Linked DNA regions of Formosa agariphila KMM 3901. The protein of the gene in region 1 binds, or shares a complex with, the protein of each later gene. Links are inferred from orthologs where the notes say so. Each region holds a gene or a part of one and is shown on either strand. Other genes may lie near its edges.

Region 1 (8,918 bases):
TCTATTCGTAAAGATTCTTGCGCCTTGCTATCCCAAACAGAAAGCATCATCGCTTTAGCCTCTTCATTTTGTATTCCACCATCCTCAGCAGTCCAATTTAATTGTTCTGGAACACGGTTTTCGTCTAATTCAACAGTTAATTGAATTGTTGATTTAATCTTTGCCATTATTTTTTTGGTTTAAATTTTGAATGATTAAAAATATCTTCAGAACTCATGTTTAACATGGTTTTAAAAGATACATTCGTATTGTTTTCCATATACGCTTTAACAATTTGCCAACCCATATACGCTCCTACTCCTCCTGGCGAAGCGTTATCGATTTCAGCTAAATAAAACTTTGAAAAAGGTGCCGGATTAATAAAACGTCCAGGTAATTTAGAATCTGTACTATATAACAGTTCGCGATCTACAAAATATTGCCAAATATAAGCTTCGTTAGATACTACCCATTGATATTGTTCTTCTGTATATTCAATTTTTTCAGCATCTGTTTTAAACGGAATCATGAGGTCTTTAAAATATAATTTTTTACCAGCAGAAATCATTTCATCTAAAAGCGTCTTATTTTTAGTAGGTAAGATGTAGCGGTCTGCATAGGCTTCTGCTAAATCGACTACAATAAAAGCTTTATTAAAACTCGATTTAATATAATCTTGAACCCCTAAATAAAACTCATGATCAGGCCCTAAGTAAGTATCTAGAGCAATTAAATCTATAGAATCTGTAACGATAACTTTATTTCGGTAGTCTACATAAGACGTTGTTGTAATAACGCGTGGTGCTTGAAATTCTGGATAATGGTATTTTAAATGCTGAAATAAAGATGTTATTTCAACTTCTAGTTCTTCTGTAGTAGGAAAAGCTGCTACCACAGCCTCAGATAATTCTTGTTGTAAAGTGTCCTGAATTTTTTCCATCCAAAAAGCATCTGGATACGATTTTGAAAACATAAACGGATATGTAGCTTTTAATCCGTTTAAATCTGTAACAGTTGCTTTAGAAAATTCCACATCGAAACGCTCTATATTCACAGGCATTTCAATATTTGAAATTTCATCGGTTACTTTACTATCATTTTTACAAGAAACTGCTGTGATTATTATTAAAAGGAAAAAACTTAGATACTTCATAAAAAACTAGATGCCGTTAATTTTTATTACTTAAACGTTTCGTTTATTTTTGTTAGGCAAAGGTAAGATTCTTTGTATAAAATCCTTGAAAAATGCAAACAGAAAAAATTGTAGATCACATCGTTAATTGGTTAAAAGATTATGCCCAAAACGCCAAAGTTAAAGGTTTTGTAATTGGAATTTCTGGCGGAATTGATTCTGCCGTAACCTCTACATTATGTGCGCTTACAGGCTTAGATGTATTATGTGTAGAGATGCCAATTCATCAAGCACCTAGCCATGTTTCGAGAGCTGTAGAACATATTAAACAACTTAGCGAAAGATTTGACAATGTAAGAGACACACGCGTAGACTTAACACCCGTTTTTGAAGAGTTTAAAACAGAAGTCTCTTTAGAAGGTGCAGATGCTACCGTGGCCATGGCACTTGCCAATACCAGAGCGCGTTTACGTATGTCTACTTTATATTACTATGCAGGATTACAAGGATTACTAGTTGCAGGAACAGGAAATAAAGTTGAAGATTTTGGCGTTGGGTTTTACACCAAATACGGAGATGGTGGTGTCGATTTAAGTCCGATTGCCGATTTAATGAAATCTGAAGTCTATGCACTAGCTAAAGTTTTAAATGTTCCGGCCTCAATTATTGAAGCAGCACCTAGCGATGGTTTATTTGGAGATGCAAGAAGCGATGAAGACCAAATAGGAGCATCTTATCCGGAATTAGAATGGGCAATGACCATGTCTGACCAAGGTAAAACTGCCGATGATTTTTCTGGACGCGAACAAGAAGTTTTCACGATATACAAGAGATTCAACACCTCTAACAAACATAAGATGGACCCAATACCAGTATGTATTATTCCCGATAATTTAAAGTAAAACAAACCTTATAATAAATACTTTTTTCTATATTTACATTGACTGGATTTCTATATGAAATCTGCTGCCCCAACAGTCGTTAATTTTAAAACCACCTAAATTATGATTAAACTGTTGGTAGCCGACCACCACCCTATTATCCGGAAAGGACTAGAATTATTATTTTTAACATCACCTGTCATCCAAGTTGAAGGTGGTGTAGATGATGGTGAATCTATTTTCGATTTTCTAAAAAATAATACAGTAGACATTTTAATTTCTGAAATCGACCTGCCTAAACTTAACGGTATCACGGCATTAAGACGCTTAAAAAAAGAATATCCAAACGTTAAAGTCTTAATTTTTAGCACGCACCCTGAAGAAGTTTATGCAATGAGCTCTATAAAAGCTGGAGCCTCGGGTTATATTTCTAAAACAGCCAATATTTTAACCCTTCGTGAAGCCATTTTAAAAATTAATCAAGGAGGTATTTATTTAAGTAACGATTTAACACACCGTCTAGCATTTGGAGAACGTGTTAATAGAACAGGATCGTTCTATAAAAAACTATCCACTCGCGAGGTAGAAGTACTAAAATTACTTTCTATTGGGAAGAAAAATAAGGAAATTGCTCAAGAATTAGATATAAACGAGAAAACAGTAAGCACCTACAAAGCACGTTTAATGAAAAAACTAAATGCGTCTAACTTGGTCGATTTGCTTAACCAAGCTAAGCTTTTAGAATCATAACACCCGAGTTAATTTTCGAGACAATAACATTTTAAGACCGTAATAATCCTTGACTTCTTCAAGTATATTTCGGTTTGTGTCATGTTTATTTTCTAAGGTAACCTGCTGAAATTCTTTTACTTTCTGGTCGATTAAAAAACAACGCAAACTTAAAATTGTTTCACTTACAAGCTGTGCTACACCTTCAGTTTTCGATTTAGGGAAGATATTGTTACGTTCCCAATCGTGTAAGGTGTGGCGCTCATCCTCCATTAAAATACTTGTTATTTCTTGAGACAAATGCATGTCTACCGTATTTACAAATTGTTCTAAAACAAAATCTGGATTCTGGTTTAGCTTATCAATAATTGTATAATACAGCGTCTTAAAAGTTTCGTTACCAAACTGCATTTCATCTTCTTGAAGATCTAAAAATATTTTCTCAAACACTTTTGCTTGTTGCACTACGGGCTCCAATTCTAAATCGCCTTTGTCGTTTTCTTTTAAAATTAAATCTTCAAAATCTTCTTCTCTGTTTCCGTAAAGCAACAAGATTTCGATAATTTTTCGTTCTAAAAGATATTGCACATCAACCTTATTATTAGGTTGATCTTCATTTCTAATAACTTCAAAAAAATCTGGTGGTGGCTCTTGGCTACTACCTCCATAGCTACCGCCTCCACCATAACTACCACTGTTACTATTTCCGCCTCCACTAGATGGTTTTTTAGAATCTTTACTTCCCATTTGGGCTAAAGAACTAAACAATACCGATTCGCTAATATCCATTATTCTGGCACATTCTTGCAAATACACTTCTTGTTTAATACGATCTGGGATTTTAGAAATACTCTGTATAATATCGCGAATGGTTTCAGCCTTTTTTATAGGGTCATTTTTAGCGTCTTGAACTAATAATCCAGCCTTAAACTGAATAAAATCTTTTGCATTCTCTTCTAAATAGGTACGTAATTCTTCTTCTGTATTTTGTCTAGCAAAACTATCTGGATCTTCGCCTTGCGGAAAAGAACACACACGAACATTCATACCTTGTTCCAGAATTAAATCAATTCCACGAATAGACGCACGCATACCCGCAGCATCACCATCGAACAACACCGTAATATTTTTTGTCAGTCTATTTATTAATCGAATTTGCTCTGGAGTTAATGCCGTACCAGAAGACGACACCACGTTAGTTATTCCCGTTTGGTGAAACTGAATCACATCGGTATACCCTTCAACTAAAAAGCAATTATCTTCTTTTGCGATACTTTGCTTGGCGTGATAAATTCCGTAAAGGACTTTACTTTTATAATAAATCTCACTTTCTGGCGAGTTCATATATTTCGCAGCCTTCTTATCATTTGTTAAAATACGTCCACCAAATCCTAACACACGACCACTCATACTCTGGATAGGAAACATAACACGACCTTTAAAACGATCGAAATATTTCTCACCTTTCACTATAGTAAGTCCCGTTTTTTCAAGAAACTCTAATTTATAGCCTTTCTTTAAAGCTTCGTCTGAAAACCCTTGCCACTCGTCTAACGAATACCCTAAACCAAATGCCTTAATCGTTTCGGGTGTAAAACCACGTTCTTTAAAATAGCTTAAACCAATTGCCTGACCAGCATCGGTTTTATGCATAACTTTTTGAAAATGGGTATTGGCAAATTCACTAACCAAATACAAACTTTCGCGTGTATCTTGCTTTTCTTTTTCTTCGTTTGTTTGTTCGGTTTCTTCAATTTCAATTCCGTATTTTCTAGCCAAATATTTTATGGCTTCTGGATATGTAAAATGTTCGTGTTCCATTAAAAAGGCCACAACATTTCCTCCTTTTCCGCTTGAAAAATCTTTCCAAATTTGTTTCACTGGAGACACTACAAAACTTGGAGAACGTTCGTCACTAAACGGACTTAGTCCTTTATAATTACTTCCAGCTTTTTTTAATTGTACAAAATCACCAATAACTTCTTCTAATCGTGAAGCTTCAAATACAGTGTCTATAGAGGATTTTGAAATCAAGGAGATCGGGTTTTAAAATTATGAAAATTGAATTACAAAGATATTTTAAAAGATCGATTAAGACAATTATGAAGCCTAGTCTTAATCATTCAATGTTCACAATTAACATATCAATCAACTGTAAACCTAATAAAATTAGATTTTAATATAAAAACTCAAGTCTTATTAGATTTTCCTTAGTAAACAGTACATTTTATATAAAAATCGCACCCCATAATTAAGGACAATGTATTAACTTTATTAGCTAAACATAACCTTTCTAATAGCAACGAATGAAAAATACACTTTTTTCCCTACTCTGTATTTCATTTTTATTAACTCTTAATACCATTGCCCAAGACAAGGCTACACCTATATTTAAAAATGGTGAAGCCCAAATAGTAAAATCTTTTAACAATCCAGAAGATTGGATTAGACATGATCTATGGGTAGAAACAGAATTCGACACCGATGGTGATGGCAAAACAGACCGTATGCACGTTGCTGTTACTCGACCAAAACAAACAGATACCGAAGGTTTAAAACTTCCTATAGTTTATGAGTCTAGTCCATATTATGCTGGTGTAGCTTCGGACGTCCCTGGCTTATTTTGGGATGTAAATCATGAAATTGGAGCTGAGGAAAAACCTCGTGTTCACCCAGAAGTTGTTCGTGTTGGTGAGCGCCCAGTAATTTCTAATTCACAAATTAAAACGTGGGTTCCACGTGGGTATATCGTTGTACATTCATCTTCTCCAGGAACTGGTTTATCGCAAGGTGCTCCTACTGTTGGTGGTGATAATGAATCATTGGCACCAAAAGCAGTAATCGATTGGTTAAACGGCCGCGCCAAAGGTTATACCACCCCAGATGGTACAGAAACTGTAGAGGCATATTGGTCGACTGGAAAAGTAGGGATGACGGGAACATCTTATAATGGAACAATACCTTTGGCTGCAGCAACAACTGGAGTTGATGGTCTAGAAGCGATCATACCTGTAGCTCCAAATACATCGTATTATCACTATTACAGATCTAATGGTTTAGTTCGTTCTCCGGGCGGATATCTTGGTGAAGACATCGATGTTCTATATGATTTTATTCATAGCGGAGATGAATCGAAACGTGCTTACAATAATAAAACCGTTCGTGATACCGAAATGAAAAATGGTATGGATAGACAATCTGGAGATTATAACGATTTTTGGGCTGGTCGAGATTATTTAAACGATATGGAACCTATGAAAGCGGCGTTATTAATGTCGCATGGATTTAATGATTGGAATGTCATGCCAGAACACAGTTATCGGATCTATAAGGCTGCTAAAGAGAAAGGACTTCCAACACAAATTTACTACCACCAATATGGGCACGGTGGACCGCCACCAATAACTATGATGAATCGTTGGTTTACACATTATTTACACGGTATAGATAATGGTGTTGAAAACGATGCAAAAGCTTGGATTGTTAGAGAGGGTGATGCTCCCAGTGAACCAACAGCTTATAAAGACTTTCCTAATCCAAATGCTAAACCCGTTACATTGCACTTACATGCTGGCGGAACTAAGGCAGGTGAATTAAGCACTGTAGAACCAAAAGAAATTATACAAGAAACCCTTATAGACGATGCTAGTTTCTCAGGAAATTCTTTAGCAAACTCAAGCACATCTAATAACAGATTACTATATGTTACACCAAAATTAAAATCGGATGTACATCTTTCTGGTATTGCTAAAATCAACATAAAATTAGCAAGTAATAAACCTGCTGCAAACTTATCGGTTTGGTTAGTATCTTTACCTTGGAACGCCAATAAAAAAGCGCCAATTACCGATAATATTATTACCCGTGGATGGGCAGATCCACAAAATTATAAATCGATTCGTGACAGTGAACCTTTAATTCCTGGCCAATTTTATAATGTTGCTTTCGATTTGCAACCAGATGATCAAATCATAAAAAAGGGGCAGCAAATTGGCCTTATGATTTTTTCTAGTGATAACCAATTTACGTTACTACCAGAACCAGGAACAGAATTAACGGTAGATTTAAACGGAACAACCTTAGAATTGCCCGTTGTTGGAGGTATTAACTCCCTATAAACAACGACTGATTAATAGCGGAAAAGGCTTCAATTTATTTTGAAGCCTTTTTAATTTGTGTTTAATCCATATCGAAACGCAAACCTAACGATATATTGTTCTGATCGAATTGTTGATGTCTAAATATAGGTGATAAATCATATTTAAAATAAACTCCAACACTTCCAAAAGACACATAACTACTAACTCCATAGACAAAGCTATTTACAGCATCGTAATCTTTATATTTCTTTTTCTGATTATGGCCATCTTCATAATATTTTACTTTTTGAAGGGATGCAATATTAAATCCACCGTAACCACCAATTCCGAATTTAAATTTTTTATGTGTTGAGTATCTAAAATAATCATCATATTCTTTCTTTTTTGAAGGTCCGAATTCAAAATGCACTGGAAATACTAAATTTGTTGTTCTAAATTTCGATTTTTTCACATCGAAAGGAAATTCTTCAAAAACAACCTGATCACCATCTTCACGGAAGTACATATTATTTTTTATATCTAATTTATTCCATTGAAACGAGAATCCGTATTTTAAACGCAATGCATTAGAGTTTTCGAACACACGTGTTTTCCATGCCCAACCTAATTCTACAAACCCAGAACCACCAAGTTTATATGGAGAATCACCTAAGTTCTCGTCTTCAATAAGGGCATTATTAAAACCTATTGCAAATACTAAATCGCTAGTTGTTCGCTTATCGTATTTAGGACTAGGTTTAACTCGTGGCCCAATGTAAATTGAGGTATCTTCAATTGTATCTTTACCAAAACTTCTACCAATACGAATAATAATTTGGCCATCATCACTAAAAGTATAGCCTTCGTTATTACGTGCTAACAAATCAATTTTATTATCGATTATCGCAACGCGGTTTTCAATATTTAAGGCACGTTTTTTAGCGATTTCTTTCTTTAAAATTTCACCTTCTTCCATAGTAATATAACCCGAATCGACTTTCTCATTAATGGCTTCGACTTCCTGTTTCAGCAATTCTTTTTCTTCATTGCGCACAGCTTCTTTCTGGGTTTTTAAAACTTCAATTTCATTAACATTTAATGAATCGGTGGTTACCTCAACACTTACTTCCTGAGCTATACCGAGTTGAAAGGTAAAAAATAAAATGAGGGCAAGAATAAATTTAGTAATGATGTTCATACTGTTCGTTTTTTGATTAATGGTTGATTTATGATGAAATATTTTAATTATTACGTTCTACAACAGCGGTTTTCACTTTTTTGAATCCCGATTTCACAGCATCGAAAACAGTCTCTCTAAAACCATGCTCAATATCGTTTTCTACATGCTCTAAAAGTTTTTCTGCATCTACAGTCTGTTGTGCTTGTTTTATAGATTTATCTGCAAGAACATCTTGTTCTGCCTGCTGCAATAAGTTCTCTATATAATCTTCTGTTGCAATAGATTCTTGCGCAACTAAACTTGAATTGTCTTCTATTTCTGACACAGAATCTTGTAAAGCGGACTTCATTTTATTCTGAATTTCAGCCACTTCATTAGTATCAGAATTTAATTTTAATGCCTTTGTGTTTACTGTTTTCTTAAGCTGATTCACAACGCTATCATCAGAAACAGATTCAACGATATGTATTTTCTGAAGTTCTTCAACCTCAGTTATTGCTTCATCATTACCCAAAGAATCTGTATCAACTACAGTGGTTGTATTTGATATTGTTTCAGTATTCACAACCGGTAAATCTGTAGTAGAATTAGAATTAAAAAATAAGGCACTAAACAATAACACACCTATAAAACTCGCTGCAATGGCCATTACCCAATAGCGTTTTGAATTCTTTTTTTTCTGCGGAGCATCTAATTGAGATTGCAATTTGTCCCACGAATTAGAAGATGGCTGTAAACGGCGTTCTTCTAGAGACGCTTTTATTTTATTTTCGAAATTATTTGATGCCATAACTATCGGAATTTAGTGCATTTACCTGCTGTTGAAGCAATTGCCTTGCTTTATACAATTGCGATTTAGAAGTCCCTTCTGAAATGTTTAGTAGTTCGGCAATTTCATGATGTTTATAGCCTTCTATAGCGTACATAACAAACACCAT
Region 2 (8,981 bases), 570 kb from region 1 along the record:
TGAAATATGTCCGTTAGATAAGAAGAATAAATCTTCGTTAATACCGTCCATGTCGAAACCGTCTTTACGGTCCATGATTTCATTGTATAGGGCAACTAAAAATTCTGCGCATCCTAAAGAACCTCCTGGATGACCAGAATTTACTTTGTGTACCATGCGTAGAATATCTCTACGAACCTGAGTCGTTAAATCTTGTAATTCTTTTGTGTTAGCCATGTTTTATAACTTGATTTTTAAAGGCTCAAAAATAACCCTTTATGTCTGTTTAACAAATTAATGTTTTAGTAATTTACGTAAAGGTTTACGTTGATGTCTTTTTATATTTTTTTTAATACCAATATATCACAATGAGTTAATTATCTTTGCGCCCTGAAGAATTTTTGTACATGATATTCGATTTAAAAGCTAAAGACACACAAAGTAATGCCAGAGCTGGAGTAATTACTACAGACCATGGTAAAATAGAAACGCCAATTTTTATGCCCGTAGGGACTGTAGGTTCTGTAAAAGGGGTGCACCAGCGTGAACTTAAAAATGATATAAATCCCGATATTATTCTTGGGAATACCTATCATTTATACTTGCGCCCGAAAACCAAAATCCTTGAAAAAGCAGGTGGTTTGCATAAATTTATAAATTGGGATCGTAACATTTTAACCGATTCTGGAGGATACCAAGTGTATTCGTTATCTTCTAATAGAAAGATTAAAGAGGAAGGTGTGAAGTTTAAATCGCATATCGATGGCAGTTACCATGTGTTTACGCCAGAAAATGTAATGGAAATTCAGCGTAGTATTGGTGCCGATATTATTATGGCATTCGACGAATGTACGCCTTACCCTTGCGATTATAACTATGCAAGACGCTCAATGCATATGACGCACCGTTGGTTAGAACGTTGTTTAACGCATTTAGACAAAACACCGTTTACATACGATTATGCACAAACATTCTTCCCAATTGTACAAGGAAGTACATATAAAGATTTACGTAAGCAATCTGCAGAATATATTGCTGGAGTAGGAGCAGAAGGAAACGCTATTGGTGGATTATCGGTAGGAGAACCTGCAGAAGAAATGTATGCCATGACAGAAGTGGTAACAGATATTTTACCATGGGATAAGCCTAGATATTTAATGGGCGTAGGTACACCTATTAATATATTAGAAAATATTGCATTGGGTGTAGATATGTTCGATTGTGTTATGCCAACGCGTAATGCAAGAAACGGAATGTTGTTTACAGCTTACGGTTCTATCAACATAAAAAATAAAAAATGGGAAGACGATTTTTCTCCAATTGATGACATGGGCATCACTTTTGTAGATACAGAATACTCTAAAGCCTATTTAAAACATTTATTTTCGGTAAATGAATTATTAGGAAAGCAAATCGCAACCATTCACAATTTAGGATTCTATATGTGGTTGGTTCGTGAAGCGAGAAAACATATCTTAGCCGGAGACTTTAGAGTTTGGAAAGATATGATGGTTAAACAAATGGATAATAGGCTATAGGCTTGAAGATATTAGACTGGTACATATTAAAGCGGTATTTGCTCACATTTTTAATGATGTTGTTGCTCTTTATTCCTATAGGGATTACCGTGAATTTAGCAGAAAAAATTGGTAAAATTTTAGAAAGAGAAGTGCCTTTTGGAGAGGTGGCTTTGTTTTATTTAGACTTTACCATCTATTTTGCGCACCTACTTTTTCCGTTGTTTTTATTCCTGTCGGTTATATTTTTCACCTCCAAATTAGCGAATAATACAGAAGTTATTGCCTTTTTAAGTTCTGGTGTTTCCTTTTCAAGGTTTTTAAGACCTTACATGATTGGAGCAACTATTGTTGCATTATTGGCTTTGGTTTTAGGAATGTATCTAGCGCCAAAAGCAAGTAAAGGGTTTAACGATTTCGATTATAAGTACTTTAAAAACAATAGAAAAGCTGTAGAAACGGGTAGTGTATACAGACAAATTAACGATAACGATTTTATTTATGTAAGTAGTTTTGATGCTAAGAATAAATTAGGACAAAACTTCTCTTTAGAACATATTGTCGATAATAGAATGGTCTATAAAATGAGTGCTAGAAACATTCGTTGGATTGAAAAAGACTCTGTGTACCGCATGGTCGATTACGTAAAAAGAACAGTAGGTGTAGATGGCGATATTCTAGAATCAGAACGAAGAAAAGATACTGTTTTTAGTTTCGACTTAGTTGATTTAACTCCTCTAGAATATATTGCGGAGACCTTAACATATCGTGACTTAAACGAATTTATTGATAAAGAAAAAAAACGAGGGTCTTCAAGTATAGGACGTTACGAATTGGTAAAATATAGAAAATGGAGTTTACCTGTTTCTGTCTATATATTAACTATTATTGCCGTTGCTGTTTCGTCTCAAAAACGACGAGGAGGAATGGGAGTAAATTTAGCTTTCGGGATTAGTATTGCCATGGTTTTTGTCTTTTTCGACAAAATATTTGGTGTCATGGCCGAACAGTCAGATTTCTCACCAATTGTTGCCGTTTGGTTTCCTAATATTATTTTTGGGGTGCTAGCCGCCTACCTATTATATAATGCGAGACGCTAAATTACTTAATTACCTGCATGTACATCTATTGGTATTTATAGCAGGATTTACCGCCATTTTAGGAGAGTTAATAACCATAGATGCCATTCCTTTAGTTTGGTTTCGTATGCTTATGGCTACAGTTTTAATGTATGCATATATTCGTTTTAAAGGTATTGCTATTAAAATACCACCAAAAGCCATTGCTAGATTATCGTTCGCCGGAATTATAATTGCTTTGCATTGGATCACTTTTTTTGGAGCAATAAAAGCATCAAATATTTCAATTACGCTATCTATGGTATCTTCTGGAGCTTTTTTTGCTTCCATTTTAGAGCCAATTATTCATAAACGAAAAATTATTGCCTACGAAATGATCTTCGGTTTAGTCGTGGTTTTGGGCGTTTTTTTAATCACTCAAAGCGAACTTCAGTACATAGAAGGTATAATTTTAGGTATTGTTTCAGCATTTTTATCGGCTTTATTCGCTGTACTAAATGGAAAGTTTGTTAAAGAATATAGACCTTCTGTGATTTCAATTTATGAATTCATTAGCGGTGTCTTATTTATCACTTTATTTATTGCCCTTTTTGGTACGGGATTCAATCAAGAATTTTTTAATGTAAGCACTTCAGACCTGTGGTATCTATTTATTTTAGCCTCAGTTTGTACTGCTTATGCTTTTATTGCATCGGTAAAAGTTATGGAGCATATTAGTCCGTATACAGTGATGCTAACTTATAATTTAGAGCCTATTTATGGGATTATTTTAGCTCTAATTTTGTTCCCAGAAAAAGAAAAAATGTCTACTAATTTTTATTACGGTGCAGCAATTATTTTGGGAGCAGTATTGCTAAATGGTATCTTGAAAAATTGGAAAGCTTTAAAAAGAAAACAGTCTTAATGATATTTGAACGCTAAAGTTTTTATATTTGTAAGCTAACGAAAATAGAAATCCTTAATTGGTATGGAGTATTTAGAATTTGAACTTCCTATAAAAGAGCTTGAAGAGCAATTAGATAAATGCCAAATTATAGGCAAGGAAAGTGACGTTGATGTAACAGAAACTTGTAAGCAAATCGAGAAGAAGCTTATTGAGACTAAGACAGATATATATAAAAACCTGAGCCCATGGCAACGCGTTATGTTATCGCGTCATCCCAACAGACCTTATACATTAGATTATATTAAAGCCCTGTGCGGAGATACGTTTTTAGAGCTTCACGGCGATAGAAATGTAAAAGACGATAAGGCCATGATTGGTGGTTTAGGTAAAATTGGAGACCAAAGCTTTATGTTTATTGGTCAACAAAAAGGGTTTAATACCAAAACAAGACAATTACGAAACTTTGGAATGTCTAATCCAGAAGGCTATCGTAAAGCGTTACGCTTAATGAAATCTGCCGAGAAATTTGGAATTCCTGTAGTTACTTTAATAGACACCCCTGGTGCATACCCTGGTTTAGAAGCAGAAGAACGCGGACAAGGAGAAGCTATTGCAAGAAACATCTTGGAAATGACACGTCTAAAAGTGCCAATTATTACTGTAATTATTGGTGAAGGTGCTTCTGGAGGAGCGCTAGGTATTGGTGTAGGAGACCGCGTATTAATGCTAGAAAACACATGGTATTCGGTAATATCACCAGAATCATGTTCGTCTATTTTATGGCGTAGTTGGGAATACAAGGAACAAGCTGCCGAGGCTTTAAAATTAACTGCTACCGACATGAAAAAACAGAAGTTGGTAGACGAAATTGTTAAAGAACCTTTAGGTGGGGCACACACAGATCGCCAACAAACCTTTATAATTGTTAAAGATGCAATTTTAAAATCTTTTAAAGAGCTTAAAAACTTATCACCAAAAGATTTAGTTAAAAAACGAATGACAAAATATGAAAATATGGGTGTCTACAAAGACTAATCCTTTGATACCCTTATGTTATAAAACCTGAAGTTGAAAAACTTCAGGTTTTTTATGGTTATTAACAATTTTTATAAGTTGTTAACAGTTAGAATGTTGAAGAAAGGTTAACATCAAGACTTAAAAATCATATTATAATAGCACCATTTTAGTTACTTTCGCAGTTATGAAACAACCCAATCAATTACAAGGCTACAAAGTCGATAAAAGTACTTTAATCAATTTAGAACGTGGTAAAATTCCGCCACAAGCTACTGATTTAGAAGAGGTTGTGTTGGGTGCGATGATGATTGATAAAAAAGGTGTGGATGAAGTTATCGACATCTTAAGCTCCGATGCATTCTACAAAGATTCGCATAGACACATATTTGACGCTATATTTCAGTTGTTTGAAAATAGTGAACCGATTGACTTATTAACCGTTTCTACACAATTAAAGAAGAATGGCAAGCTAGATGCAGCAGGTGGCGATTTTTACCTGATTTCATTAACTCAAAAAGTGTCGTCTTCGGCACATATCGAGTTTCATGCACGTATTATTCTTCAGAAATTTATTCAGCGTAGTTTAATCAAGATTTCTTCAGAAATTATTGAAGAAGCTTACGATGAAACCAAAGATGTTTTCGATTTATTAGATGCGGCCGAAACCAAATTATACGAAGTTACCCAAGGGAACATTAAAAAATCGAGTGAAACTGCTCAAGATTTGGTAATTCAAGCCAAGAAAAAAATTGAAGAAATATCTAATAAAGAAGGATTAAGTGGTATTCCTACCGGATTCGATAAACTGGATAAATTAACTTCGGGATGGCAACCTTCCGATTTAATTATTGTGGCTGCTCGTCCAGGGATGGGAAAAACAGCATTAACCTTATCCATGGCGCGTAACATTGCCGTAGACCAAAATATACCAGTGGCCTTTTTCTCTTTAGAGATGGCATCTGTACAGTTAATTATGCGTTTAATTTCGTCTGAAACGGGATTATCTTCAGAGAAATTAAGAACAGGAAAATTAGAAAAACACGAGTGGGAACAGTTAAATGTAAAAGTAAAAGGACTTGAAAAAGCCCCGCTTTTTATAGATGATACGCCTTCACTTTCTATATTCGATTTACGTGCAAAAGCCAGACGTTTATCGTCGCAACACGGTATTAAATTAATCATGATTGACTACTTGCAGTTAATGACAGGTGGACCAAGCCATGGTGGAAACCGTGAACAAGAGATCTCGATGATTTCTCGAAACTTAAAGGCTTTAGCAAAAGAATTAATGGTGCCTGTAATTGCACTGTCTCAGTTATCGCGTGCGGTTGAAACACGTGGAGGTTCTAAACGGCCGTTACTTTCTGACCTTCGTGAATCTGGTGCGATTGAGCAAGATGCCGATATTGTATCGTTTATTTATCGTCCGGAATACTATAAAATTGAAGAATGGGATGATGACGAGCGTTCTCCAACCGAAGGACAAGCCGAATTTATTATTGCGAAACATAGGAATGGTGGTTTAGAAAATATCCGTCTGAAGTTCTTAGGACACTTAGGGAAGTTCGACAACTTAGACGATTTCGATTCGCCATACGAATTCCATAGTAAAATGAATACCAATCCAAATGAAGACTCAGGGTTTGCATCAGGAAATAGTTTCCCAACACCAACTGATGCCTTTGGTAGTGCGATGAATGAAGACGATGATAACGACGTACCGTTCTAATCTCAAAAAATAAATATGTTAACATAAACCACGAAATCTCTGCAAAAGGTGTTTCGTGGTTTTTGTTTTTGATTATGTTCTATTTAACTAGTTGTTAGTAATCTCAATTTTATATAAATGTGAAATGGATTAAGATTAATAGCAATAGAGAAATCAGGTTAAGATTAATAAAACATTAATACCAATCTTTTTATAAAGTGTTTTAAACCACATCAAAAATTAAGTATCTTTCAAATTCAATTTTCAGTCTGTAAATATTTTGAAACACATCCTATTTGTTTTCTTATTTCTATGCCTTTCAGCAAAAGCTTTTGCATCTTATGTTCTCATTCCTATGGATTCTGAGGGACAAAAAAACCATTTAAAAGCATATGGAATTACCTTTTGGACGCTCGATAAACAATTAAAAGTAAAGTGGTTGTTAAATTATCGTGGTGGTTCATTCTTGTTGCCAGATACAGATGCTATTCAAAAAGAATGTCAGATTCGTGGTGTGTCTTTCGAGGTGATATCAAATGAAAAAGCTGAAAGCATTCTAGAGTTAGTGGAAAGTCCGAGTCAGAATATGGAGTCCGTCGTGTTAGAAAAAGCACCTAAAATAGCAGTGTACACACCTAAAGGTAAATTACCTTGGGATGATGCGGTAACTATGGTGTTAACATACGCAGAGATTCCTTATACAACCGTATACGACGAAGATGTTTTAAACGATAATTTATTACTTTACGATTGGCTGCATTTGCATCATGAGGATTTTACAGGACAGTTTGGAAAATTTTATAATAGTTTTAAAACTACTGCCTGGTATATAGAAGATAAAAAAGAAGCCGAAGCTTTAGCGGCACGTTTAGGGTATAATAAAGTCTCTGAAGAGAAGTTAGCAGTTGCTCTAAAGATTAGAGATTATGTTGTTGGTGGTGGTTTTATGTTTGCCATGTGTAGTGCCACCGATTCTTTCGATATTGCTCTATCTGCCGAAGGTGTAGATATATGTGAAGCCATGTTTGATGGCGATGCTAGTGATCCCGATTATCAGAAACAGATAGATTATTCCAAAACCTTTGCGTTTACAGATTTTACCCTAGAGCGTAATCCTAAAGTATATGAGTTTTCATCAATAGATATGACGCCTAAACGGCGTATTTTTAAAGAAGCAGATTATTTTTCATTAATGGATTTCTCGGCAAAATGGGATCCTGTTCCAACCATGTTATGCCAGAACCATACGGCTTTGGTAAAAGGATTTATGGGGCAAACCACTTCGTTTACGCGAGATGAAATTAAATCGAATGTTTTGGTGTTAGGAGAAAATAAAAGTAATGGTGAAGCAAAATATATTCATGGTATAAAAGGAAAAGGTTTTTTTACATTTTATGGCGGGCATGATCCAGAAGACTATACGCATAAAGTAGGAGACCCTAAAACCGAATTAGAGCTACATCCCACGTCGCCGGGTTACAGGTTAATCCTTAATAATGTGTTATTTCCGGCTGCTAAGAAGAAGAAACAGAAAACGTAATTTGTTGTCGTTTAAGCTTTTTTTGATGTTTAATGTGTTTATATAGGGCTGACTAAAAGTAGGAAGAAGTAAACCGTATAAAAGCTCTTCATTTTAAATCTCGTGAATTTTTCAATATAAATTTCAATGATGAAAACGTATCAAAAAGAAATCACTTTAAAACCTTACAAACGCGGTTTTCATATTATTACCGACACTATTGTTACCGAATTCCCAGAGTTAAAACATATAAATGTGGGCATGCTTCAGGTGTTTATAAAACATACATCGGCGAGTTTAACTATTAATGAAAATGCAGACCCATCGGTACGTACCGATTTTGAAAGTCATATTAATGTGATGGTTCCCGAAAATCAACCGTATTATATTCATACCTATGAAGGTGCAGACGATATGCCAGCACATATTAAGTCCTCATTAATGGGTGCAAGTGTACAAGTTCCAATTACTAATGGTCGCCTAAATTTAGGAACTTGGCAAGGAATCTATTTATGCGAGCATCGAGATTATGGAGGTTCAAGACGTATTGTATTGACTGCTTTTGGGACTTAATCTGCTATAGAATAGATGCCGAATATCTATGCTTGAATCTTATTTTTTAGCGGCAATAAGTTGCTCTAGAATAGTTTCAACACCAAGTTCGTCATTGCTTTTTGTGGCAAAACGCGCTGCTTTTTTTACATTTGGGTGAGCATTTGCCATGGCATAACTAAAATACGAACGATTAAGCATTTCTAAATCGTTGTTATAATCTCCAAAAACCATGGTTTCATTTTCAGAAATCCCAAATTCTTCTTGCACTTGTTTTAGAGCAAAACCTTTATTGGCGTCATGATGAGAAATGTCTAACCAATTTTGTCCGGAGACTTTAATCTGAAGTTGATCTTCTAAATGTTTCACTATTGGGTAAATATAATCTTCAGAACTGTCTGTATGGTAAATTGCAATTTTTAGAAATTCATCGTCTGTCACTTCACTAAGGTCGGAAACGGTATTAAATTCGGTATAATATTCACTTAAAAGTTTAGGAAAATGTATATCGTCAGTTTCAATATACGCTTTGTTTTTTCCGCATAGTACAATAAACGTTTTGTCTATTGTTCTTAGAAGCGGTAATATGCTGTCAATTTTATCTTTAGAAAGTAGCATCTTTGCCAATTCTTGGTCTCCACGTCTGGTAATTCCTCCATTTTCAGCTATTATAGTAATATCGTTTTTAATAGCGTCTAATTTTTCAACCATACTAAAATATTGT

Evidence for each region.
Region 2: the proteins of dnaG (region 1) and dnaB are in contact, whole or in part, in a crystal structure (PDB 2R6A), measured with the Geobacillus stearothermophilus proteins. The link is inferred for Formosa agariphila KMM 3901 from one-to-one orthologs. Residues at the interface, in WP_049624496.1 of Geobacillus stearothermophilus: Lys456, Leu457, Leu458, Pro459, Ala460, Asn463, Ala464, Leu467, Leu535, Leu536, Ile537, Ala538, Gln544, Glu545, Asp548, Tyr549, His552; in WP_033016901.1 of Geobacillus stearothermophilus: Ser13, Glu15, Ala16, Gln18, Glu91, Leu92, Asp94, Ala95, Val96, Pro97, Thr98, Ala99, Ala100, Asn101, Tyr104, Tyr105, Ile108.

What each region holds. Positions count from the first base shown.
Region 1 is NZ_HG315671.1:473,984-482,901, reverse strand. What follows is about bases 2,247-5,182. They hold dnaG (DNA primase), read right to left. Parts: upstream 4,756-5,182; coding sequence 2,737-4,755; downstream 2,247-2,736. Other genes in these bases: BN863_RS01970 (Xaa-Pro dipeptidyl-peptidase), read left to right, coding at 5,028-5,182; BN863_RS01980 (response regulator), read left to right, coding at 2,247-2,742. Outside these bases: gliding motility protein GldC, read right to left, coding at 1-167; gliding motility lipoprotein GldB, read right to left, coding at 167-1,132; nadE (NAD(+) synthase), read left to right, coding at 1,225-2,013; more of BN863_RS01980, read left to right, coding at 2,116-2,246; more of BN863_RS01970, read left to right, coding at 5,183-6,839; BN863_RS01965 (hypothetical protein), read right to left, coding at 6,901-7,998; BN863_RS01960 (hypothetical protein), read right to left, coding at 8,042-8,770; BN863_RS01955 (RNA polymerase sigma factor), read right to left, coding at 8,757-8,918. UniProt on the Escherichia coli protein: RNA polymerase that catalyzes the synthesis of short RNA molecules used as primers for DNA polymerase during DNA replication.
Region 2 is NZ_HG315671.1:1,044,635-1,053,615, forward strand. Bases 3,936-6,934 are described here. They hold dnaB (replicative DNA helicase), read left to right. Parts: upstream 3,936-4,662; coding sequence 4,663-6,207; downstream 6,208-6,934. Other genes in these bases: BN863_RS04555 (acetyl-CoA carboxylase carboxyltransferase subunit alpha), read left to right, coding at 3,936-4,496; BN863_RS04565 (hypothetical protein), read left to right, coding at 6,542-6,934. Also shown: BN863_RS04535 (transketolase), read right to left, coding at 1-216; tRNA guanosine(34) transglycosylase Tgt, read left to right, coding at 387-1,517; BN863_RS04545 (LptF/LptG family permease), read left to right, coding at 1,574-2,596; BN863_RS04550 (DMT family transporter), read left to right, coding at 2,583-3,479; more of BN863_RS04555, read left to right, coding at 3,543-3,935; more of BN863_RS04565, read left to right, coding at 6,935-7,726; BN863_RS04570 (secondary thiamine-phosphate synthase enzyme YjbQ), read left to right, coding at 7,856-8,278; BN863_RS04575 (HAD family hydrolase), read right to left, coding at 8,318-8,981. UniProt on the Escherichia coli protein: The main replicative DNA helicase, it participates in initiation and elongation during chromosome replication. Travels ahead of the DNA replisome, separating dsDNA into templates for DNA synthesis.